DNA from 3 places in the Algoriphagus machipongonensis genome. Region 2 is predicted to be linked to each of the others. Evidence: riboswitches for the same ligand, from Rfam matches in the RefSeq annotation. Region 2 holds a riboswitch; each other region holds the start of a gene.
What was found. Region 2 has a riboswitch for S-adenosylmethionine ahead of ALPR1_RS13325 (homocysteine S-methyltransferase family protein). Riboswitches for the same ligand answer to the same signal wherever they lie in the genome.
Positions count from the first base shown of each region.

Region 1: it holds a riboswitch for S-adenosylmethionine, as region 2 does, so the genes downstream of both, ALPR1_RS11210 (O-acetylhomoserine aminocarboxypropyltransferase/cysteine synthase family protein) here and ALPR1_RS13325 (homocysteine S-methyltransferase family protein) in region 2, are expected to answer to the same signal.
Region 3: it holds a riboswitch for S-adenosylmethionine, as region 2 does, so the genes downstream of both, ALPR1_RS06530 (trans-sulfuration enzyme family protein) here and ALPR1_RS13325 (homocysteine S-methyltransferase family protein) in region 2, are expected to answer to the same signal.

Region 1 covers NZ_CM001023.1:2,657,751-2,661,031, forward strand. Annotated here, with positions in the region: gene ALPR1_RS11210 (O-acetylhomoserine aminocarboxypropyltransferase/cysteine synthase family protein) at 1-1,157, opposite strand, end outside; SAM riboswitch class I at 1,345-1,453, opposite strand; gene can (carbonate dehydratase) at 1,540-2,193, opposite strand; gene ALPR1_RS11220 (SulP family inorganic anion transporter) at 2,190-3,281, opposite strand, start outside.
Region 2 covers NZ_CM001023.1:3,183,313-3,186,593, forward strand. Annotated here, with positions in the region: gene metH (methionine synthase) at 1-645, opposite strand, end outside; gene ALPR1_RS13325 (homocysteine S-methyltransferase family protein) at 668-1,720, opposite strand; SAM riboswitch class I at 1,781-1,879, opposite strand; gene ALPR1_RS13330 (hypothetical protein) at 1,967-3,281, opposite strand, start outside.
Region 3 covers NZ_CM001023.1:1,516,086-1,519,366, reverse strand. Annotated here, with positions in the region: gene ALPR1_RS06545 (ribose-phosphate pyrophosphokinase) at 1-36, shown strand, start outside; gene ALPR1_RS06540 (50S ribosomal protein L25/general stress protein Ctc) at 64-654, shown strand; gene pth (aminoacyl-tRNA hydrolase) at 737-1,297, shown strand; SAM riboswitch class I at 1,356-1,459, shown strand; gene ALPR1_RS06530 (trans-sulfuration enzyme family protein) at 1,564-2,736, shown strand; gene ALPR1_RS06525 (CBS domain-containing protein) at 2,795-3,256, opposite strand.

The DNA.
Region 1 (3,281 bases), 530 kb from region 2:
TGAATAATTAACGTTTTAGCATCACCTACATTGGCCAAATGAGATACTAATTCTAGGCTATTGATAAATTCTGAGGCTTGTTCTTTATCTCCATCTATTTCAAAACTCAAAACGCCACCAAATCCATTTTTCAGGTATTTCTTGGCCAGTTCATGATATGGAGAGGAAGTCAGTCCTGGATAATTCACTTTTTTGACTTGAGAATGACTTTCCAACCATTTGGCAATAGCCAGTGCATTGTCTACTGTTTTTTGTACTCTCAAGGATAAAGTTTCAATCCCTTGTAGCAGTAAGAAAGAATTGAAAGGGGAGATAGCAGGCCCAAAATCCCTTAATCCTTCCACACGTGCTCTAATGGCAAAGGCTACATTGGGCATTCCCAAAGGATTATTTTCTCCAAAAACTTCCCAGAAATTCAATCCATGGTATCCTTCAGATGGCTCTGAGAATTGAGGGAATTTCCCATTTCCCCAATTGAAATTACCTGCATCCACAATAATACCTCCGATGGATGTTCCATGGCCACCAATCCATTTGGTTGCTGAAGAGGTTACCAAATTAGCACCATGGGCAATAGGCTGAAATAAGAATCCTCCAGCTCCAAAAGTATTGTCCACCACCAAAGGAATATCATGCTTTTTAGCTAAGGCAGCAATGGCCTCAAAATCAGGAATATTAAACTCTGGATTACCGATAGTCTCCAAATAAATTGCCTTTGTCTTGTCATCAATCAATGCTTCAAATGCAGGAGCATCATTTCCTTTGGCAAATCTGGCTTCAATACCTATTCGCTTAAATGCCACTTTAAACTGATTATAAGTACCGCCATATAAAAAGGATGTAGATACAAAATTCTCACCTTCTGACAGAATATTGTTTAGAGCTAAAAATTGAGCTGCTTGCCCTGACGCAGTAGCTACTGCAGCCACACCACCTTCTAAGGCAGCAATCCTTTTTTCAAAGACATCTGTGGTTGGGTTCATAATTCGGGTATAAATATTACCGAATTCTTTCAGCCCAAATAAGTTCGCTCCGTGCTCAGCACTATTAAATACATAGGAAGTTGTTTGATAAATCGGAACTGCTCTTGCATTGGTCGCTGGATCAGGCTCTTGACCTGCATGTAACTGTAAAGTTTCAAAGTGTAGATTTGACATGGTTTTAGAGTTTATTGTTAAAAGATATTGGGTAGAGGATACCCGCTTTTTGAAAGAATAATTTAAAATAAGGAAGGCATAGCATTTTTGTCTTGTTCAAGAAATGAGCAAGAAACAAGTATTTATCACTTGTTGGAATATTAGCCGGGAAAGGTTGAGGTTTAAATCCTGTGTTCATGTTGCAAAGAATTTATAGTCCCAGTTAAGACCATCTCAACTGGCAGGATTTGGCACCTTGGATTTTCCAGGTTGCCAGAGGGTCATAGAGCCTGTCTCTCACCTCTTCTTTATAAATCCTTGCACTTAAAAAGTGAAGGATGACACAAATAAAAAGCCCGAAATCGGATTTTCAAAATGAAATAATGAATTCGGGCTATTTTTTTTAGAAGCTTTGATCTAACTGATCTTGATCATATCGAAAGATAGGGTTTACATTTTCAATGTCTGGCTCAATTTGTACCAGCTCGGAAACTAATCCATTATCTAACCCATAAACCCAACCATAAATAGTTGGAGCTTTTCTTGACTTCCATGCTTTTTGAATGATAGAGGTTTTAATTAAATCCTGACATTGTTCAATTACATTAAATTCTACCAGCTTATTTATTTTTCCCTTTTCGTCAGCAATTGCTTCAATATCAGATTGGTATTTATAATAGACTTCTTTGATATTCCTGAGCCACTTATTGATCAAACCTAAATTATCATGTCCTAAAGCTGCTGCAATTCCACCACATCCATAATGACCACAAACAATGATATGTTCAACCTTTAAAACTTCTACAGCATACTGAAGAACACTCAATAAATTTAGGTCTGTGTGCACCACCATATTGGCTATGTTTCGATGAACAAATATCTCTCCAGGATCTGTACCTGTTATTTGGTTTGCAGGCACTCGACTATCCGCACAGCCTATCCAAAGAAACTTGGGGCTCTGTTGCTGTGACAATTTTTTAAAAAATGAAGGGTCTAATTCATTTACTTCTTCGGACCAAGCTTTATTTTGGAGAAGCAGTTTATCGTATGGTTTCATACAGTTTCAGTTAATTTATAGTTAAATCCTTCTGTGGTAATTTTAATCTGTTTATCGGAAGAGGTGGCAATAAAGTCATTCAAGACTTCTTGAATATCATGGTCAATAAACCTTGCTTTCTCACCATTGATGATCACTTGGCTACCATTAGGTATTTTGGATAGTGCATTCATTAAAGGCGCTTTATTTAGAAAACTCACGTCTTTTTGTAGCTGAACAAGGTAGTTTCCATTCATTTCAGTAATACGAACAGATTTATGGAAGTTGGATTTGATTACAAAGAAAAGTCCAAAAGCCATTCCGATTCCGATTCCAATCAACAGATCTGTAAATAAAATCGCTATCACAGTGACGATAAAAGGAATAAACTGATCCCAACCTTTTTCATAAATGGATACAAATATGGATGGTTTAGCAAGTTTATATCCTACCACAAATAGGACTGCTGCTAGGCAACTTAAAGGGATTTTGTTTAGAATATTTGGAATGGCCAGTATCAATACCATCAGAAGTATTCCATGCAATATGGCTGAAAGTTTGGTTTTAGCACCACTGGTAATATTTGCAGAACTTCTCACAATAACTGCAGTCACAGGAAGCCCACCAATAAGTCCAGAGAAAGAATTACCAATTCCCTGAGCCACCAATTCCCGAGAAGGAGGGGTGATCCTTTTCTGCGGATCCATTTTATCTGCAGCATCTATGCACAAGAGAGTTTCTATAGATCCAATGACTGCCAAAGTAAATGCAATAACCCAGAATGAGGGGTCACCAATCATGGAAAAGTCTGGAAATGTAATCAAGGTTCCTAATTCATCTACACTGCTGACAGAAGGAATAGTTACTAGGTGTTCACCATCTAAAGCCCATTCTGCAAATGAGTTCTGATAAAATAAATTAATTAGAATACCTGAAATTACTGCCCACAAGGCTCCAGGTACAACACCAAAAATTTTATGGTTCCTTATCCGTGGCTGTTCAAAAAGAATTAAAATCCCCAATGCCACCAGTACAATAACAATAGCACCTGGGCTATTGAATTTTATCGCATACCAGATTTCAGTGAAGGTATTATGATTGTCTGATTG
Region 2 (3,281 bases):
AGGCAGATTTTCTTTGATCCATTGTGTTGCCAAAAAGAAGTCCAAAGCATTTTTCTTATGCTCATCCATACCTGTGGCAACAGGGAAAATATTTGGGTCAAAAATGATATCCTGAGGATTAAACTTCACCTCATCGACCAACACCCTATAACTACGCTCACAAATCTCTATTCTTCTATCATAGGTATCCGCCTGACCATCTTCATCAAAAGCCATTACTACTACAGCAGCACCAAACTTTTTAATGGTCTTTGCCTGATTGACAAACTCCTCTTTCCCATTTTTTAAGGAAATAGAATTTACAATCCCCTTGCCTTGGATACATTTAAGTCCTGCAAGGATGATCGCCCATTTCGAGCTATCGATCATGATTGGAATTCTGCTTATTTCAGGTTCTGAAGCCAGCAAATTCAAAAATTTGACCATGGCTGCTTCTCCATCCAGCATACCTTCGTCCATGCAGACATCCAATACTTGTGCTCCACCACGGACTTGATCCAATGCCACATCCAAGGCGTCGTCGTATTGCCCATTGAGGATTAACCTTGCGAATTTTTTCGACCCGGTAATATTGGTTCGCTCACCAATATTTACAAAATTGATTTCCGGTGTTACTACCAAAGGCTCCAGCCCAGATAGTTTCATGTAATGTTTGTTATCTATCACCTCAATCCAACGTTTCTTCTACTTCTAATTGATTTAATTTACGAGGGGCAAAACCTTCTGAAAGGTTTGCCAAAGCTGCTATATGTTCAGGAGTGGTGCCGCAGCATCCTCCTAAGATATTCAGCATCCCTTCTTTTAAAAAGTCCCGGACCTGACCTGCCATTTCATCTGCTCCCTGATCGTATGCCCCAAATTCATTGGGAAGCCCTGCATTCGGATAAGCACTGACATAAAAAGGTGATTTCTGTGCAAGAACTTTAAGGTATGGCCTAAGTTCTTTAGCTCCCAAAGCACAATTAAGGCCTACAGAAAGCAAAGGAACGTGAGAAATTGAAATCAAAAATGCTTCAGTGGTTTGCCCTGACAATGTACGCCCTGAGGCATCTGTTATAGTTCCTGAAACCATGATTGGAATTCCTCCTTCCCTTGGATCAAGTGGCAAATTTCTTTCCTCAAAAACATCCTGAATGGCATAAAGAGCTGCTTTTGCATTCAAGGTGTCAAAAATTGTTTCTACCAATAATATATCAGAACCACCATCTAATAACCCTCTTACTTGCTCCGAATAAGCTTCTGCCAATTGGTCAAACGTAACTGCTCTATAGCCGGGGTCATTTACATCTGGCGAGAGTGAAGCAGTTCGATTGGTCGGGCCTATTGCACCTGCAACAAATCGGGGTTTATCTGGATTATTTGCTGAGTATTCCTCTGCCACTTCTCTTGCCAGCTTTGCGGATTCAAAATTGATTGCATAGGCTAAGTGCTCCAAACCATAATCAGCTTGGGCGATAGTGGTAGCAGAGAACGTATTAGTTTCAATAATATCGGATCCTGCGTCCAAATATTCCCTATGAATGGCTTTAATAATTTCTGGCTTACTCAATGACAGCAAATCATTATTTCCTTTTAGATCCTTCGCATAATTTTTCAACTCAGGAGTTCTAAAATCTTCCTCCGTCAACTTATATCGCTGAATCATAGTACCCATGGCACCATCGAGAATCAGGATTCTTTTTTGAATTTGCTGTAGTAGGAGTTCAGTTCTGTTTTGCATAATTGATTAATATTCAAGGGCTAATCGAGCAAAACACGGAAAAAAGTACAAAGACTTATCCGCTCATCTATTCCCGAATATTCGGGATGGGAATTAGCACCTTGGTTACAGGTTGCTAAGACGTCGTCGGGCCCTTCCCTCAGTCTTTCTCGATAAGCTGACCAAAGGTACTATCATTTTCCTAATAAAACAGTCGATTACAGCAATTTTGATAGGGTTTTGGACATATTTTTAGAGATTCTCAACTTATGGCCTTACTCCCACACCTATACTGAGATAAGGTGCTGCCATGTAGCTGCTCATGCTTAAATCTCCTAATTTGTAATTCCCCAAAGGAAGTTCATATCCAAACGAGGTGTTGAATACAATATCAAACAAATTGCGTTTTCCAATAGGCAAACCATATTCAATAAAAACTTCTGGTTTGGTCATCAAACCACTGCTCTTTATGTAACTGTCAAAATTCCTTTGCTCAAATAATTCCGGAAAATCAGGCTTTTCTTTAAGTGTATTGGTATAGCGTATATTTCCAAAACCTAGTCCTACAACCCCACCTATTCCAAAATTCTTGAACTGGAAAAATTTCATTCCTATGTTACCATAAACACGAAGACTATTGAGGGATTGCTCCCTTAAAGTGTTGGCTTCACCATGCATTGCTAAATTAAATACTTCAGCCCCATAGAGTAATGAACCTGTTTCTCCAAGAATCTTCAAGCCAATATTATGTGGCTTTCCGTCTAGTTCATTAAATCCAGCATCTGCAAGCTTTTCATTCAACTTGGTAGGTGATGTAAAATGAATTCCATTTATTAAGTAAAATCCAATAGATCCATCTTTATAAAAGAAATTTCGATCCGGCAGCGTTAAGCCTGCTCCAAGTCTGATAAATGCACCACTTTGGGCATTATCAAATGAAAGGTCTTTCATATTCCATTTACCTTCAAATGGACTAAATGAGTATCCTAATTTTAATAATACTTCTAAGGCTTCTTTCCTTCCCGGAAGGTCAAAATCATAACTTAATTGGAAACCTGTCTCCGTCAAAAAGTTGCCGTAATATTGACTTCCTTTTTGAATGTTTTTCTTTCGAAGAATAAAGCCTTGAGCGGGTTCAGCTAAAAACTCATCCAAGTTACCGGATTGGTTTTCAGGGAGCATCTGAAAATTCAAAAACCCAGCTCCAATAGACATATAATGTATCAATTGAAATTTTGACTCTTCTATAAATGAATAGCCAATATTCACTAATGCCCTTGAAGTTCTATACCCTATGTTATAACCGTCAAAAACGCTTTTGCTACCTCGGTTATGATATAGCTCCATTCCGATCACAAAATCATTGTATCGAGTTTGATATCCCAGGCCGATTGTATTGTATTTATTCCTTAATCCCGACAGGCCACGATCTTTCAGCAATTGGTCAAATTGATTGAGCTTGGCACCAGATGTTCCTACCACGACATAGAAGGAAGACCTCTTTGTCACCAATTGCTGTGCAGAGACACTAAAAGACCAACCGAGAATTAGGGTGAAAAGGAAAAATCGAAAAAAACGAGGC
Region 3 (3,281 bases), 1.7 Mb from region 2:
ACAGGACACACTTCGATCAGTTCTTTATTTATTTAAGAACCAATTTTATTAAATATATATCTTATGAAAACACTAGAGATTATAGGGTTTAAAAGAGCAAATCTCGACAGTGCCACTCTAAACGAAATCAGAGATTCTGGCAATGTACCCTGTGTAGTTTACGGACCAGGCATTCCTGAGCAGATTCATTTCTATGCTCCGGCTATCTTGTTCAGAGATTTGATTTACACCCCTGAAGTTCACGTAGTAGAATTGAACATCGAAGGAACAATCGTAAAGGCTGTTTTGAAAGAAGCTCAATTCCACCCAGTAAGTGAAGTTCTTCTTCACGCTGACTTCATGGCTTTCACTAATGACAAGCCTATTAAATTTGAGATTCCTGTTAAAGTATCTGGAAGTTCTCCAGGACTTGCTAAAGGTGGTAAACTTGAATTTAAAACAAGATCTTTAAAAGTTAAAGGTTTAGCAGGTGATCTTCCAGATTACATTGAAGCTGACATTTCTAAGCTAGACTTAGGTAAGTCTTTCAAAGTTTCTGAATTGAAGGCAGAAGGTTTTGAAATCTTAACTAGCCCAAATGTTTCTTTGGTAACCATTGGTATCCCAAGAGCACTAAGAGGCAAAAAAGTAGAAGAGGAAGGCGAGGAAGCATAATCCTACCTAAATCAACATTACAAAATCCTGTCCCATTTACTGGGCAGGATTTTTTATTTTTACCCAAATAAACTCCACTCTTATGAAGTACCTCCTTGTCGGTTTAGGAAACATCGGACCTGAATATGAATTGACACGTCATAACATTGGCTTTTTAACAGTCGATAGGCTAGCTGAAAAAGAGAATTTAACTTGGAAAAGTGACCGCCTAGCTTTTAAAACTGAATACAAATTTAAGGGGAGATCTATTCACCTTATCAAACCTACCACTTACATGAACTTGAGTGGTAAAGCTGTGAATTACTGGATGAAAGAACTTCAGATTCCAAAAGAGAATATCCTCATTATCGTAGACGAGGTGGCATTGCCATTTGGGAAACTAAGAATGAAGCCCAAAGGTAGCGCAGCAGGTCATAATGGATTGAAAAATATAGAAGCACTTACTGGCGGACAAAATTACCCTCGATTAAGAATGGGAATAGGTGATGATTTCCCAAAAGGACGACAAGTAGATTACGTATTGGGCAAGTTTACTCAAGAAGAATTCGATCAATTGCCAGAAATCATGGACCAAGCAATAGACATGTCTTTGGCCTTTTGCACTATTGGCATCCAACATACCATGAATCAATTTAACAATTGACAACTTGTATTTGGAAATAAGATAAAGTCCAGCTTACTTTGTGGCACTTCAGGTAACTGATTTATAAAGAAGAGGCGAGAGATTAGGCTCACTGACCCTCTGGCAACCATCCACGATTTCGGGAAAGGTGCCAAGTCCTACCCACTGCGGGAACTATAAACAGGCTTTACAAAAACACCCCTTTTTAGTTCGAATAGACCGCTGTGGTTTGACTTTCTCAAACTGTATGAGCCTAATTGTATCAAATTATAATCCAGGCAATCGCTATGAGTAAGCATTTTGAAACCAACTCCATTCGGATCAACCCATCCAAGTCAAATCAAAAGGAACACTCCTCTCCACTTTACCTTACCTCTAGCTTTACCTTTGATTCAGCAGAGGAGGCCAGAGCGACGTTTGCAGATGAAATTGAAGGCAATATCTATTCAAGGTATGCAAACCCTAATTCAACTGACTTAATCGATAAAATCTGTGCTGCAGAAGGCACCGAAGCAGGAATTGCCACCGCCTCAGGTATGGCAGCTATGTTTGGTAGTATCGCTTCCTTACTTCAACAAGGCGACCATGTGCTTGCTGCCAGATCCCTATTTGGTTCCACTCACCAACTGTTGACCAGAGTATTTCCTAAATGGGGAATCACCTCAACCTATGGAGATATTTCAGATATTCATAATTGGGAAAAATTAGTACAACCCAATACCAAAATGCTTTTCATAGAAACTCCATCGAACCCTGGATTGGAAATCATTGACTTGGAATGGGCCGGAAATTTTGCAAAAGCGCATAATTTGATCTTAGTAGTAGACAATTGCTTTGCAACCCCCTACCTCCAGCAACCTGCCAAATGGGGGGCACACATCGTTACTCATAGCGCCACAAAATATATCGACGGACAAGGTAGAGTATTAGGAGGTTTGATTTTAGGAACCGAGGAATTGATGAAAGAGGTCCAGTTTTTCACTCGCCATACCGGGCCTGCAATTTCTCCGTTTAATGCCTGGATTTTATCCAAAAGCATGGAAACATTGGGAGTAAGAATGGATAGGCATTGTGAAAACGCCTTGAAAACCGCTACTTATTTTGAAGGAAACCAAGAGATAGATCAAGTTAAATATCCCTTTTTAAAATCTCACCCTCAATATGAGTTAGCCAAAAAACAAATGAAGCTTGGGGGAGGAATAATTACCTTAACATTAAAGGGTGGCCTAGAAAGAGCAAAGCGCTTTATAGATCAGTTGCAAATGATTTCTGTGACTGCAAACCTAGGAGATAGCCGAAGCATCGTCACTCACCCCGCTTCCACTACACATAGCAAGCTTTCAGAAGAAGAAAGAGCAAGAGTTGGGATTACGGATGGCCTGGTAAGACTATCCGTTGGACTGGAGCATATAGACGACATTATTGAGGATGTAGAAAAAGCGCTAAACAGATCGAAGTAAAAGAAAGCCCCTATCATATAAATGATAGGGGCTTTTTAATCCTAGTAGCTAAAGTGCTTTACCAAGTAGTGTCTTTCAGCTTAGGGAAAGCTCGTATAATATCACTCAAACTTATCTGACCGATCAAACTACCATCCCTTATCACAGGAAATCGCCTTATTTTTAATTCTAAAAATTTCTGAGCAGCATCGAAAATCGAAAGTTCAGGACCCAAGGTAATGACATCTACACTCATGTGATCCTTAACTTTTCCCGGAAACTTTGGAGTGTTAGTGTATTTCCCTTTGATAATTTCTTTCAAGCAATCTACCTCTGAGATAATCCCAACCAAGCTACCAGACTCATCCACTACAGGAGCGCCTGAAATTTTTCGTTTGGTGAGAACTTCCAAAACCATGTCGATTGTATCGTCCGGAAGAAAGGTCACCAGCTTAGTGCTCATATGATCTTTGACCAAAATTGGTGCTGCGGGAGACTTTTTTGGCTCAGCCATTCTTACTCCCTGAAAACTCTTAACCATAGCAAAAAAGATTATAGGTGAAAGA